One region of the Cupriavidus sp. YAF13 genome, then DNA from elsewhere that is predicted to be linked to it. Evidence: predicted binding sites of a transcription regulator. Region 1 holds the regulator's gene; each other region holds the start of a gene.

Region 1 (3,204 bases):
AGCCCGTCGGGCCGCGTGCGCGCCGTGCTGTCGCCGCGCCAGGAGCAGCCCGCCAGCGGTGCCGCAGCCAACCCGCTGCCGCTCAAGCCGGCCACGGCTCCCGTCAACCCCTGACCCACGGATTCTGACTTCACCTTCATGACCGCTACCCAAACCGCACCGTCCCAGCCCGCCACCCTGAAGGACAGCAGCACGCTGGTCGTGCGCCACCTGAAGAAGCGCTACGGCTCGCGCACCGTGGTCAAGGACGTGTCGCTCGACGTGAAGAGCGGCGAGGTGGTCGGCTTGCTGGGCCCCAACGGCGCGGGCAAGACCACGTCGTTCTACATGATCGTGGGGCTGGTGGCGCTGGACGAGGGCGATATCGTGCTCGACGACAAGCACATCAGCGGCCTGGCCATCCATGAGCGAGCGCGCATGGGCCTGTCCTACCTGCCGCAGGAAGCCTCGGTGTTCCGCAAGCTCAATGTGCAGGAGAACATCCGCGCGGTGCTGGAGCTGCAGCTCAACGATGGCAAACCCCTGGGCAAGGCCGAGATCGAGCGCCGGCTGGACACCCTGCTGGATGACCTGCAGATTGCCCACCTGCGCGACAACCCGGCGCTATCGCTGTCCGGCGGCGAGCGCCGCCGCGTGGAAATCGCCCGCGCGCTGGCCTCCGCGCCGCGCTTCATCCTGCTCGACGAGCCCTTCGCCGGTGTCGACCCGATCGCGGTAGGCGAAATCCAGCGCATCGTCAGCTTCCTCAAGGCACGCAATATCGGCGTGCTGATCACCGACCACAACGTGCGCGAGACGCTGGGCATCTGCGACCACGCCTACATCATCAGCGAAGGCGCGGTGCTGGCGTCCGGGCAGCCTGAGGACATCATCGCCAACGAGTCGGTGCGCAAGGTCTACCTGGGCGAGAACTTCCGCATGTAAGGGCGCGTGGCGCCTGCCGCGCATCGGCCCCCGGGCGGCTTCGGTGTCGCCTTTTATCCTTCAAACGATCATAGCGACACCAGCGATAGCAATTTCCGTTCCATCAGTACGGAAGTTGAGCATAAAATAGGTCGCATGAAACCGTCGCTACAGCTCCGCCTCTCGCAGCATCTCGCGCTTACGCCGCAACTCCAGCAGTCGATCCGGCTGCTGCAACTGTCCACGCTTGAACTGCAGCAGGAAGTGGAACAGGCGCTGACCGAGAACCCCTTGCTCGAGCGTGAGAACGACTGGCTGGACAGCCCGTTGCGCGTGTCTTCGGACGGCTCGGTGAACCTGCAGAGCGCGCCCGCGCCGGCGCCCGCCGATGGCCAGGGCACCAGCGAGAACCGCCCGGATGGCGCCCCCGAAGCCGACGACAGCTACTCCGACAGCAACGAGGATTACGGCAGCGACTGGAGCCTGGACGACTTCGCCCGCCGCCCGCAAGGCGAAGACGACGAAAAGACCCCGATGCAGCTGCGCGACGCCGAGCCCACGCTGCGTGAACACCTCATGGAACAGCTGGCGCCGCTCAAGATTTCCCTGCGCGACAAGGGGCTGGCTATCTTTCTGGTCGAATCCCTGGACGATGATGGCTACCTGAGCACGACGCTCGAGGAAATCTGCAGCGAGCTGCCGGAGGAGCTCGAGTTCGAGGTCGACGAGATCCAGGCTGTGCTCACGCTGCTGCAGAGCTTCGATCCGCCGGGCGTCGGGGCACGCAACGCCGCCGAGTGCCTGGCGCTGCAATTGCGCAGGCTCAAGCATCCGCAGCGCGAACTGGCGCTGAGCATCGTCACCAACCACCTCGAGCTGCTGGCGGTGCGCGATTACACGCGCCTTAAAAAGGCGCTGCAAGTGGACGAGCCGGAACTCAAGGCCGCCCATGAACTGATCCGCTCGCTCGCGCCCTATCCCGGCCATGCCTACAGCCGGCCAGAAGCGGATTTCGTGGTGCCCGATGTTTTTGTTCGAAAGTTGAGCGGCGGATGGATCGCCCACCTAAACCCGGATGTGATGCCGCGGCTACGCATCAACGACATGTACGCGCAGATTTTGCGCGGTGCAAAAGGCGATGCAGGCGCGGCCGGATTGCAGCAAAAGCTGCAGGAAGCACGCTGGTTGATCAAGAATATCCAGCAAAGGTTCGACACGATATTGCGCGTCGCACAAGCCATTGTCGAACGTCAAAAGAACTTCTTCACCCACGGTGAAATTGCGATGCGCCCCTTGGTTTTGCGGGAGATTGCCGATACACTGGGTTTACACGAGTCCACCATCTCTCGGGTGACTACCAATAAATACATGGCAACGCCGATGGGGACTTTCGAGCTGAAGTATTTTTTCGGCTCTCACATATCCACAGAAACCGGCGGCGCGGCCTCATCAACGGCAATCCGTGCGTTGATCAAGCAATTGATAGGAGCCGAAGACGCTAGGAACCCCTTGTCCGACAGCCGGATTGCCGAATTGCTCGGCGAGCAAGGCTTTGTGGTAGCACGGCGTACCGTTGCCAAATACCGCGAAGCGCTCAAGATTCCCGCGGTCAATCTCCGTAAGACTTTGTAGCCGAGCTGCATCGCCTGCCTGATGCAGCTCTTTCAGAAGGAGAAACGCTATGAACTTCAAGATCAGTGGACACCACTTGGACATCACGCCCCCTCTGCGTGAGTACGTGGAAACGAAACTGGAGCGTATCGTCAGGCATTTCGATCAAGTCATTGGCGTAAGTGTGCTGCTCTCTGTCGACAATACAAAAGAAAAGGACCGGCGGCAGTACGCGGAAATCAATCTACATCTCAAGGGCAAGGACATCTTTGTCGAAGCGCATCATGAAGACCTGTATGCCGCTATCGACGCACTGGTCGACAAGCTCGACCGGCAGGTGATTCGCCACAAGGATCGCGTGCAGAGCCACGACCGTGAAGCGGTCAAGTATCAGATGGCCGCATCGCAGATGCAGCAATGACCGTGCCTGACGGCCCACATACCGGGCCGTCGGTGTCAGTCCCTTGAAAAATGGAATCAAGCCGCGCCCAGAGCGCGGCTTTTTCATTGCGGCCTACCCAATCGGGGCACACAGGGGATTCCGCAACGCATATGTACCGGTGTATGCTGTGCAATACATAGTTGACTGGCCTAGCCATTCCGGTGCATGCAGCACCGCTTGAGCGCATCGGCCATTGCAATGCACAAAGCGGAAGCGGGCCTGCTCTATAATGGCCAGACGCCCGACAC
Region 2 (3,204 bases), on a different contig from region 1:
CGGCAGGTTCCACACCGCGGCCAGGTTCAGGCTCTCCAGGAACGTGCCCTGGTTGGATGCGCCGTCACCGGCAAAGGTGATGCCGATCTCGCCCTTGCCGCGGAACTTGGCGGCCAGCGCGGCGCCGCAGACCAGCGGCGCGCCCGCGCCCAGGATGCCATTGGCGCCCATCATGCCCTTGGACAGATCGGCGATATGCATGGAGCCGCCCTTGCCGTTGCAGGAGCCACCCTTGCGCCCGTAGATCTCCTTCATCATCGCCACCGGGTCAACGCCCTTGGCAATGCAGTGGCCGTGGCCGCGGTGGGTGCTGGCGATGCGGTCGCCGTCGCCCAGGTGGTGCAGGATGCCGACCCCGGCGGCTTCCTCGCCGGCGTAGAGGTGGACGAAGCCGGGAATATCGCCGCGCCCGAAGTCCACGTGCAAGCGCTCTTCGAAATCGCGGATGGTGCGCATCCTGCGATAAACGGCGAGCAGTTCCTGCTTGTCGAGGGGCAGCGTGTTCCCGGTGGTACCGGATGCGTTGGCTGTCATGTCTGTCTCCTTCATGGTTTTGTGGTGGCGGTAGAAAGCTCGGTGAGTGGCTGGGGTGGGGAATGCTGCTGTCGCCGAGGTGGCGGCGCGCGCCCGCCGCGCATCAATCCGGCGGCGGCGGCGTAGCGCATGCAGGCCGCCACGTCGATGCTCAGGAAGGCGCGCTCGCGCAGCGTCACGGTGACCTCGTCCTGCGGGCCGAACACCAGCTCGCGCTCGCCGTCCAGCGCGACGATGCCGGCGCGCTGGCGCACGCGGTGCGCTACACCGTCGGTCAGGCGCTCCCAGCCCGCGATGGGCACCGCGCGCAGCAGGCCCGGCGCAATCGGCGCGCGCAGCGCGAAGCGGCCTTCGCCGGGCGCGGCCAGCTCGATCGCCAGGCCGCCGGGCTCATGCCTGCCCACGGGTTCCAGCAAGCCGCCGATGGCGGACAGGCCAATCGCCTGCGGATCGGCAAAGGACACGTAGACCGCGCCCAGTGTCTCGGTCTTCCACAAGGCGCGCGCGCCGATGAAATGCTCGTGGGCGATCACCGCGTCGACCAGCGCGATGTCGTGGCGCACCTCGCCTTCGCCGGCAATCGTGATGTCGAGCCGCTTGTTGGCGGCCAGCGCATGCGCGGCGGGAATGCGGCCGCTGGCAAACAGCCCCGTGGCCAGCCCGGTGATGGTGGGCTCGCGCATTTCGGGGTAGGCGTTGTTGGTGCCGGTGGAGATGCCGGCAATCGGCACGTTGCCGCATTCGCGCACCACCGCGCGGTGGGTGCCATCGCCACCGAGCACGATGATGGCGGCAACGCCCGCCTCGCGCAGCATGCGTGCGGCCAGGAAGGTGTCGTCGACGCGCGCGGTGACCGGCATGTCAAGGTATTCCACGTCCGGCAGCGCGGCGTCCGGCCCCTGGCGGCGCGACAGGTGGCGCGCCAGCAGCACGCGCATGCCCTCGCGGTCCGGCATCATCAGCACGCGACCGACCCCGCAGGCAGCCAGCGCGGCCAGCAGGCGCAGCACGATATTGACGCGGTCGGCCAGTTGCAGCGTGTTGGCGTTGGCGATCACGCGGCGGATATCGCGCGCGGAAATCGGGTTGGCGATGATGCCGACCAGTGGCCGGTCGGCCAGCGCTTGCTCACCCATGCCTGTCTCCTGTCTTTCTGGTTATGACAGGCATATCGCAATGGCCGTGCCACCCCGCATCGGCACGCCGGAGACGGCAAAAACTCGGGATTACCCCAGGAAAAGACGGGGCGCGCAGGGACTTTGCGGGCCGTGCGCACGCCGCAGCGTGACAGGTGTCACAGCATCACGTGTACAGGGGGGTGAACAGGTGTAGCGGGGATCTCGCGCCGGGCAGGGAAGGCGGCGCGGGCGAGCCGCGCCGCCATGCTTGCCGGCTGGCTAGTGCGCCGCGTCGCGCTGGTTGGGCGACGCGATGCCGTAGCGCGCCATGCGTCGGTACAGCGTCATCCTGCTCACGCCGATCTGGCGCGCCACCGCGCTCAGGTTCCAGCCAGCCGCGCGCAGGTATTGCATCAGCAGCATGCCTTCCGGCGGCAGCTGGTGCGGGTCGAAGCCGGGGGCCGGCAAGGCCGGCGCGCTGGCGGCCTCAGTGGCCGCGCTGCCCGGCGGGACGCTGGCGAAAACCGCAAGCAAGCCCTGCTGCGGCATCCCCTCGCCAATCCCCTCCGGGAGATCCTCCACCTCGATGTGGCCGTCGTCACAGACCGCCCGCGCGTACTCCAGCGCATTGCGCAGCTCCCGCAGGTTGCCGGGCCAGCGGTGCGCGTGCAGCCGCGCGCGCGCCGCGGGCGACAGGCTCACGGTAGCTGGCTTGCCGCCCGCGTCCAGCATCTTGCCGATCAGCCAGTCCAGGTCCGTGCGCTCACGCAGCGGCGGCAGCATCAGCCGCGCGCCGTTGAGCCGGTAGTACAAGTCCTCGCGAAAGCGCCCGCTGCTCACCAGCTGGTCTAGCGGATGGTGCGTGGCGGAAATCACGCGCAGGTTGACCGGCACCGGGCGCGCCGCACCGATGGCAAGCACCTCGCCCTCGGCCAGCACACGCAGCAGGCGCGATTGCAGCTCGCGCGGCATGTCGCCGATCTCGTCGAGAAACAGCGTGCCGTCGTCAGCCTCCTGGATCAGCCCGCGCTTGGGCCGCGAACCCGCGCCCGAAAAGCTGTTGGGCAGGTGGCCGAACAGTTCGCTCTCGATCAGGGATTCGGGAATCGCCGCGCAGTTCACCGCCACGAAGGGGCCGTCGCGGCGCGTGCTGGCCTGGTGCAGGGCCTTGGCCAGGTACTCCTTGCCGCTGCCGGTCTCGCCGTTGATCAGCAGGTTGATGGGCGAATCCACCAGCTTTGCGGCCCGCAGCAATTGCTGCTGCAATGCGGCATCGCCACCGCACAGTGCGGCCAGCGGCGCCTGCAGCGGCGTAGCCCGCTCGGCGGTATCGCGCGCGCGCTGCCAGCGCAGCGCCGGCGGCATCACGCTCAGGTAAAGCTGCGCGCCGGTGCGCGCCAGCGCCAGCGCGCGCTGCTCGCTGGGGCGCGAATGCATGAAGCGGCCCAGCTCATCGAGCCGCGCCTCGAACAGCGACTCGAACGGCATGCCAAGCAGCGGCGCGCCACCCGGTGCCACGCCCAGCTCGGCCTCCAGCATCTGCTGCGCGCGG
Region 3 (3,204 bases), on a different contig from region 1:
GCGGGCTCGCTTCCCCCGGGTCTGATGCGCCATGCATCCCCGAGACGTCCCCCGGGACTGGGCACGAGGCCTCAACGATCCTGCACCGCGGCAGGCCAACCCTCGATACCCGCCGGCGCTCACCGAAGCGGAGATGCGCGCCATGTACGAGAGCAACCGGACGCCTGAGGTCCGTCGGCTATTGTGGGAAGTGGCGCGACTGCAGGCGCTGGCCCGGCGCGCCAACCAGTTCGCCTCTTGCTTCCCGCTGTACGATAGCCAACTGACCGCGACAGCCTTCCACATCATCCTTGCTGCGCTGCGTCGGGATCTGGAAAAGGAATCGTGGCTGGTGGACGACGCGGCCAGGCAGGAAGAGATCTTCGACAGAGCGCCACCGATGTCGAAGCGCGAGGCGCGCCGCCGGCGTAACGGATAGGAGAGCTGCTGCGCGATGTCTATGGCGCGCAGCTTCATGCGGCCCTACCCGGCCGAGCTGATGGATGCGGAACCGGCGCCTCCCAGCGCGCCTGTTGCGCCTAACCTTGTGTGCGCCGCGCCACAATCGACCGGTTGACGCTTGCCTGGTTGTCGCGCATTTGAGATACTTCATGCGCCGATTCGTCGGCGGCTCGCCGCAAAACGTAACCCCTCGAAGGTATGTGATGCAATGGCGGGCCTTTTTGCATTCAGCCCTTGCCTGCCGGCGCCTCCGCCGCGAAGAGCAATCGAGCGATCTGTTCCACGAGATCGGGGGGCGCACGGTAGATCGTCGATAGGGTTCGCATCCGTTGCACTTCCTGTTCTATCTCATCCTGCGTGCGTGCAGTCGCCAGCGTTGCTGCGAGCCGCATGCGCTCGCCAAGCAAATCCACCAGTTCTGCATCAAGCGATGCGATCATCTCTGTGGTGGTGGGCAGGGACAACTATCACCTCAAAATAAAATGTGGCAACCAATGTTGCCACTCTAGCACCAATTGTGCGCCAAAAAATCAATCGTGATTTCTTGGGCACTTAACACCGGTTCAGCATTTGAGCCCACGAAGACCGCCATCGCAAGCGGTGCCGCTTCCAACCCAAGTTAAATTGCTCCCGCTTGCACCAGAAACGGGGGTCAGAACCAAAGCCTCTGCCGTGCCAGTGGAATCCGTTGCCTCTAGCGTCGCAGTGATGACACCGTTGGTAATCGACGCAATGGCCGTAACATACTTCGGAAGCGGGTCCGCCGCGGTACCCGCTGGAATCGCGGGAATGTTGTTCGTACCAGCACTGCATCCCGTAACCGTACCGAGTTCCTGAGAGCACATCGCGATGGCGGCCGTGAAACTACCAAGTGCACTGAAGGCGCCTTGAGCTTTGCTTCGCTGCGAATAATCTTGATATTGGGGGAGCGCGATCGCCGTCAGAATCCCGATAATTGCCACCACGATCATTAACTCGATCAGCGTGAAGCCCTTACTGGATTGCGTGAATGCATGATGACGTATTAGTTGCATGTCGCGCTCCCGGTACTATCTAGCTCAGAGCAGGATCAGCACTTAAGACCGCGCTTGCCTGTGTCGCACGCAGTTCCGGTTGCGACCCAAGTTACGTTAGTCGCAGAAACCGTAGGGGTCAAAACCAGGCCGTCCGCAYCACCAGCAGAATCGGTAGCCTCCAGCGTAGCCGTGATGACGCCATTGGTCACCGATGCAATGGCCGTGACATACTTAGGCAGCGGGTCCGCCGCAGTGCCGGCCGGAATCGCAGGAATGTTGTTCGTTCCGGCATTGCACCCCGTAACCGTACCGATCTCCTGTGAGCACATCGCGATGGCCATTTTGAAACTTTCCAACCCGGCTAGAGCGCCATTAGCCTTGCTTCGTTGCGTATAGTCCTGATACTGAGGAATTGCGATTGCGGCCAAGATACCGATGATCGCGACCACGATCATCAGTTCGATCAGCGTGAAGCCCTTCTGTACCCGTTTTTTCATTCCCATCCGCGCTGCTTTCATGATTGACCCCTTTATGTTTGGACAGCGTATGTGCTGTACTGAACCAATACGCAAGCTGCGTGCCAGTGCGCAAAGTGCCACATTCAATGGAATATGTGACAGATCTTGTCACCTGTAACCAAATGTGTCGCCGTGTGCGTGACAGAATTTGTCAGCCTGGTGACGAATTCCGGCATGCGCAGTAAGGCACTTTTATGTCAGATAGTATCTGGTTTAATATCGCGCCCTGGCCGAGCTAGATCAGAGCGACCTCGGCCTCCCGCCGCCGCACTAGGCCCCGCAGCACGCGCCCGCCGCCGCGGACCCACTTGCGGAACTCAGCCGGCACATCGTCCCACCGTCCCGCGTTGACCCGCCTGCGGAGCGTGCTCGCGCGCAGGTTGCCGGCGCCGAGGTTGAAGGCGAAGTCGATGAGCGCGGCCAGGCGCTCCGGCGTATCGACCCCCTGGCACAGTTTCAGCACGGCCGGCAGGTAGACGCGCCGCACCATGTCCAGCAGCATCACCTCGGCGGTGGCCCGCGTGATCGCGGGGTCGCTGAGCGTCACCCGGCGCCCGTCCAGGTAGTAGGTCGCCCCGTACCCGATCGTCGGCACGCCGGCCGGGCACAGGTAGGGGCGCAGGTACAGTCCCTCGAAGCGCCGGGCGAGCGCCGCGGCGACCTTGACTGCCAGCGCGCGGAACTCGGCGCCCGTCATCACTTGCCCCGCTTGAACAGCGCGCGGTCGGCCAGGTAGATACCGAGCGCTGCGCCGCACACCGACCAGCCGTTCTCGTCCAGCTTCCACCACTCGAAGTAATTGCCCGAGATCATGAGAACCGACCAGGTGGCCACCGCCGGCCGGATGCAGGCGTTCCACGCATCAACCCAGGCCACGCCGATCGCGCGCCCGGTTGATTTGACCGCTTCGAGCCAGCCGTTAGCTTCGATCTTCCCTAGATCGGCTTCCGCCTGCACCGCGATCGTCTTCACACCGAGATCCGCCTGAACTTTGATCGCCTCCATGTTGCGTGCGTGCTGCGCCGCGTCTAGCTCGCCCTGCAGGCGCATGCGATCGAGCTCCTGCTGGTGTTCCTGTCGCGCGGTAAGCCATGAGCTCACCTCGCCCCAAATCATGCGGAATACCGATCCGCCGAGAAACGATACGATTGCCGATAGCATGTGCCCTCCTTTCAGGTTTCAGGTCTTTCCGGAGTGCACCGTACCGCCTCCCGGTATTACCTCGCCTG
Region 4 (3,204 bases), on a different contig from region 1:
CGTCTGGAGTTCGTCGATCAGCATGTCGAGCGTATGGGTGCCGTCGCAGCGCTGCAGGATGGCGGCCGCGCTGTCGTTCAGCTTGACCATGCCTTCAGGATAGAGCAGCACCCAGGCTTTCTGGGCCTCTTCCCACTGCAGGCGGTAGAGCGGGTCCAGCCGCGGCGTGGCGGCTACGGTGTCGGGCTTGGCAGGGGAGTTCATACGGGATACGCCTTTTCGATGGCGTCCAGCATCGACCATAGGATGTCGAGCTTGAACTGCAGGATTTCCGTGGCGCGCTGCTGTTCGGCCGGCGTGCGGAAATAGTCCAGCGTGACGCGCAGGCCATGGTCGACATCGCGCTGCGCCAGCGGGATGCGCGAACGGAAATAGCTGAGTCCCTCTGCGTCGATCCACGGGTAATGCTCCGGCCAGCCGGCCAGCCGTTCCTTGTGGATGGCGGGGGCGAACATCTCGGTGAGCGACGAGCACACCGCTTCCTGCCACGGCGCACGCCGCGCGAAGTTGACGTAAGCGTCCACCGCGAAGCGCACCCCGGGCAGCACCAGTTGCTGGGACCACAGCGCCTCGCGCGTCAGCCCCACGGCTTGGCCGAGGCGGCTCCAGGCTTCGATGCCGCCGGGCTCGGTGGCGGTGCCGTCGTGGTCGAGAATGCGGATCACCCACTCGCGCCGCGTTTCGCGTTCGGGGCAATTCGAGAGGATGGCGGCGTCCTTGAGCGGGATATTGATCTGGTAGTAGAAGCGGTTGGCTACCCAGCCCTGGATCTGTTCGCGTGAGCATTGCCCGCTCGCCATGCGCCGGTTGAAGGGGTGATGGATGTGGTAGCGCGATTCCAGAGCGCGTAGCCGCGCTTCGAAGGCCGCGCGCTCGCCGTCGGGAATCGCTGGCGGGACGGGTTGGGGGTGTGGTACGGGCATCACAGGGCGATCTCCATGCCGTCATAGGCCACCTCGATCCCGTGCGCGGCCAGTTCGCTGCGCGGCTGCGAGTCTTCCACCAGGATCGGGTTGGTGTTGTTGATATGAATCAGGATCTTGCGTGCCGCTGGCGCTTCGTCCAGCGCGGCAATCATGCCGTGCGGGCCGGACTGCGCCAGGTGGCCCATATCGCGGGCCAGTTTGGACGACAGGCCGAGCCGCCGCATTTCATCGTCGGTCCAGAAGGTGCCATCGACCAGGATCACGTCGGCCTGGGCCAGCTCCGCGCGCACATGCGGCTCGATGCTGCCCAGCCCGGGCGCATAGAACACGCGCTTGCCGCTGGCGCAGACGATGCGCAGGCCGATATTGTCGCCATGCTGCGGCGCGGCGCGGTTGGGGGAGTAGGGCGGCGGCTTGCTGTCCAGCGCGATGGCGTGCAAGGTGAGCCCCGCGAGCGGCGGCACGGTGAAGGGGCTTGCGTCCAGGGGCAGCGGATGGGTTTCCAGGTTGCAGTAGTGGGACAGGATGCGGGACAACGGAAAACCTTCGCTCAGGTCCTTCAGCACCGGGGCCGTGGCGTAGACCGGCAGCGCGCTACTGTGCTCGCGCAGCATCAGCAGGCCAGTGACATGGTCGATCTGCGCGTCCATCAGCAAGACGGCGGCGATCCCGGTGTCGCGCGCCGCGCGGGCCGGCTGTAGCGCCGGGGTGGCGCGGATCTGCGCCAGGATGTCGGGCGAGGCGTTGACCAGCAACCATTGCACGCCGTCCTCGGATAGCGCGATCGAGGATTGCGTACGTGCGGTGGCGGCAATGGTGCCGCGACGCAGCCCGTCGCAGTTGAAGCAGTTGCAGTTCCATTGGGGAAAGCCGCCGCCGGCAGCCGATCCCAGTACCCGAAGTGTTGTCATGGCCTGGTGTTTGTCCAGTCAGGGCCAAGGAAAAAGCCCGCCGGCCGGCGGGCTTTCCCGGATTCCAGCCGTCCGCCCAGTCAGCGGTTGGCAATGTACATGGTGATCTCGAATCCGAACCGCATATCGACGTATGCGGGAGTAGTCCAGGTCATTGGCGGCTCCTTTCAGGATGGGGTAGGCAAGTACAGCATAGTCCATGCAAAGGTAACGGCGAAGCTTGCTTGCCGTCGGCATCGGTGCTGCAACAAGCATGCCCGGCCGCCGCCGCCGACCGTTGGGCGAAGCCAATTGCCGTGCAGCCTCTTGCCTGGTTCCGTCTAGCAGGCCAGGCGGGCATCATGCTGCTCCGCAGCATTGCATAACGCCCCGCCTGAGGCTCTCGGTCAGTGCTCGCGGGAGCGGGCAAAGTGTCACGCCATTGCCACAGCGCGGGCCGGATGTGCAACAGGCTGCCTGCCTACATCCGGTACACAACCCCGACCCAGGCGCTGCGCGGCGCGCCGGGTGCGACGAACAGCGCGCTGGCGTTGTCTTCCGGCGTCACGTGCGGGCGCAGCAAGTTGCCGTTGGGAAACAGGTCGTTGGAGATCTGGCCGTAGGTCTCGTAACGGCGGTCGAACAGGTTGGCCACGCGCGCGTAGATCTCGAAATGCTTGTTGACGCGGTAGGACGCCCGCAGGTTCACCGTGGCGTACCCGGGCGTGCTCCAGTCCGCGTACTTGGGCGCCTTGCCGGGCTGCGGGTCGGCGCGCAGGCCGTCTTCGTTGCCGTTTGTGGGGCTGCTGGACACGCCGACCAGGTCGGCGCCCAGGGTCAGGCCGGCCAGCGCCTGCCAGTCCACGCCCAGCTTGATCGTGTGCCGCGGCACGCCGGCCCGGCGCATGCCCGGCTTGACGTCGATGGTGCGCTCTCCCACCGCGAGCCGCCCGTTGGCCTGGTAGGTGGCCTGCAGATAGCTGTAGCCCAGGCGCAGCGTGAAGTCGCCCAGGCGCTGCCGCGCGGAGAGGTCGAAGCCCTGGTTGCGGGTCCGGTCGAAGTTGGCGAAGTAGCCCTGCTGGGTGTTGGGGGCACGCAGGAACAGGATGTCGTCGTGGTTGTCGATGCGGTAGAACGTGCCGGACACCTCGGTGTCCTTCGACGGGCGCCAGCGCGCACCCGCCTCGTAGGAATGCGACACGACCTGCTTGAGGTAGGGGTCGGCCTGCAGGCCGGCGGGCAGGCGGCAGGGCTGGGCCGGATCGGCGCAGCCCAGCTCCAGCACCGTGGGCACCCGGTTGTTCTGGGCGTAGCCGCCGAACACCGAGACCCCGCCGCCCAGCTTTTGCGTCAGGCCCAGCGCGGGGTTGAGCCGGCGGTAGGTGAAG

The links. The regulator sigma-54, encoded in region 1, starts transcription at its own class of promoters, with help from an activator protein. The targets are predictions, from matches to a motif close to TGGCANGNAANCTGCTTT.
Region 2: the regulator sigma-54 is predicted to act here: its motif matches at 1,705-1,722, upstream of AB4061_RS18325 (ATP-NAD kinase family protein).
Region 3: the regulator sigma-54 is predicted to act here: its motif matches at 2,023-2,040, upstream of AB4061_RS00370 (pilin).
Region 4: the regulator sigma-54 is predicted to act here: its motif matches at 2,025-2,042, upstream of pqqA (pyrroloquinoline quinone precursor peptide PqqA).

What each region holds. Positions count from the first base shown of each region.
Region 1 is NZ_JBFRDD010000006.1:140,708-143,911, reverse strand. Features, by position in the region: gene lptA (lipopolysaccharide transport periplasmic protein LptA) at 1-114, shown strand, start outside; gene lptB (LPS export ABC transporter ATP-binding protein) at 139-924, shown strand; gene AB4061_RS07460 (RNA polymerase factor sigma-54) at 1,060-2,535, shown strand; gene hpf (ribosome hibernation-promoting factor, HPF/YfiA family) at 2,585-2,935, shown strand.
Region 2 is NZ_JBFRDD010000021.1:86,456-89,659, forward strand. Features, by position in the region: gene AB4061_RS18320 (thiamine pyrophosphate-dependent dehydrogenase E1 component subunit alpha) at 1-534, opposite strand, end outside; gene AB4061_RS18325 (ATP-NAD kinase family protein) at 546-1,670, opposite strand; gene AB4061_RS18330 (sigma-54-dependent Fis family transcriptional regulator) at 1,932-3,204, opposite strand, start outside.
Region 3 is NZ_JBFRDD010000001.1:53,715-56,918, reverse strand. Features, by position in the region: gene AB4061_RS00390 (hypothetical protein) at 1-25, shown strand, start outside; gene AB4061_RS00385 (hypothetical protein) at 143-418, shown strand; gene AB4061_RS00380 (hypothetical protein) at 669-905, opposite strand; gene AB4061_RS00375 (pilin) at 1,005-1,475, opposite strand; gene AB4061_RS00370 (pilin) at 1,511-1,975, opposite strand; gene AB4061_RS00365 (lysozyme) at 2,211-2,672, opposite strand; gene AB4061_RS00360 (hypothetical protein) at 2,672-3,136, opposite strand.
Region 4 is NZ_JBFRDD010000008.1:60,658-63,861, reverse strand. Features, by position in the region: gene pqqD (pyrroloquinoline quinone biosynthesis peptide chaperone PqqD) at 1-204, opposite strand, end outside; gene pqqC (pyrroloquinoline-quinone synthase PqqC) at 201-923, opposite strand; gene pqqB (pyrroloquinoline quinone biosynthesis protein PqqB) at 923-1,837, opposite strand; gene pqqA (pyrroloquinoline quinone precursor peptide PqqA) at 1,918-1,992, opposite strand; gene AB4061_RS09205 (TonB-dependent receptor) at 2,298-3,204, opposite strand, start outside.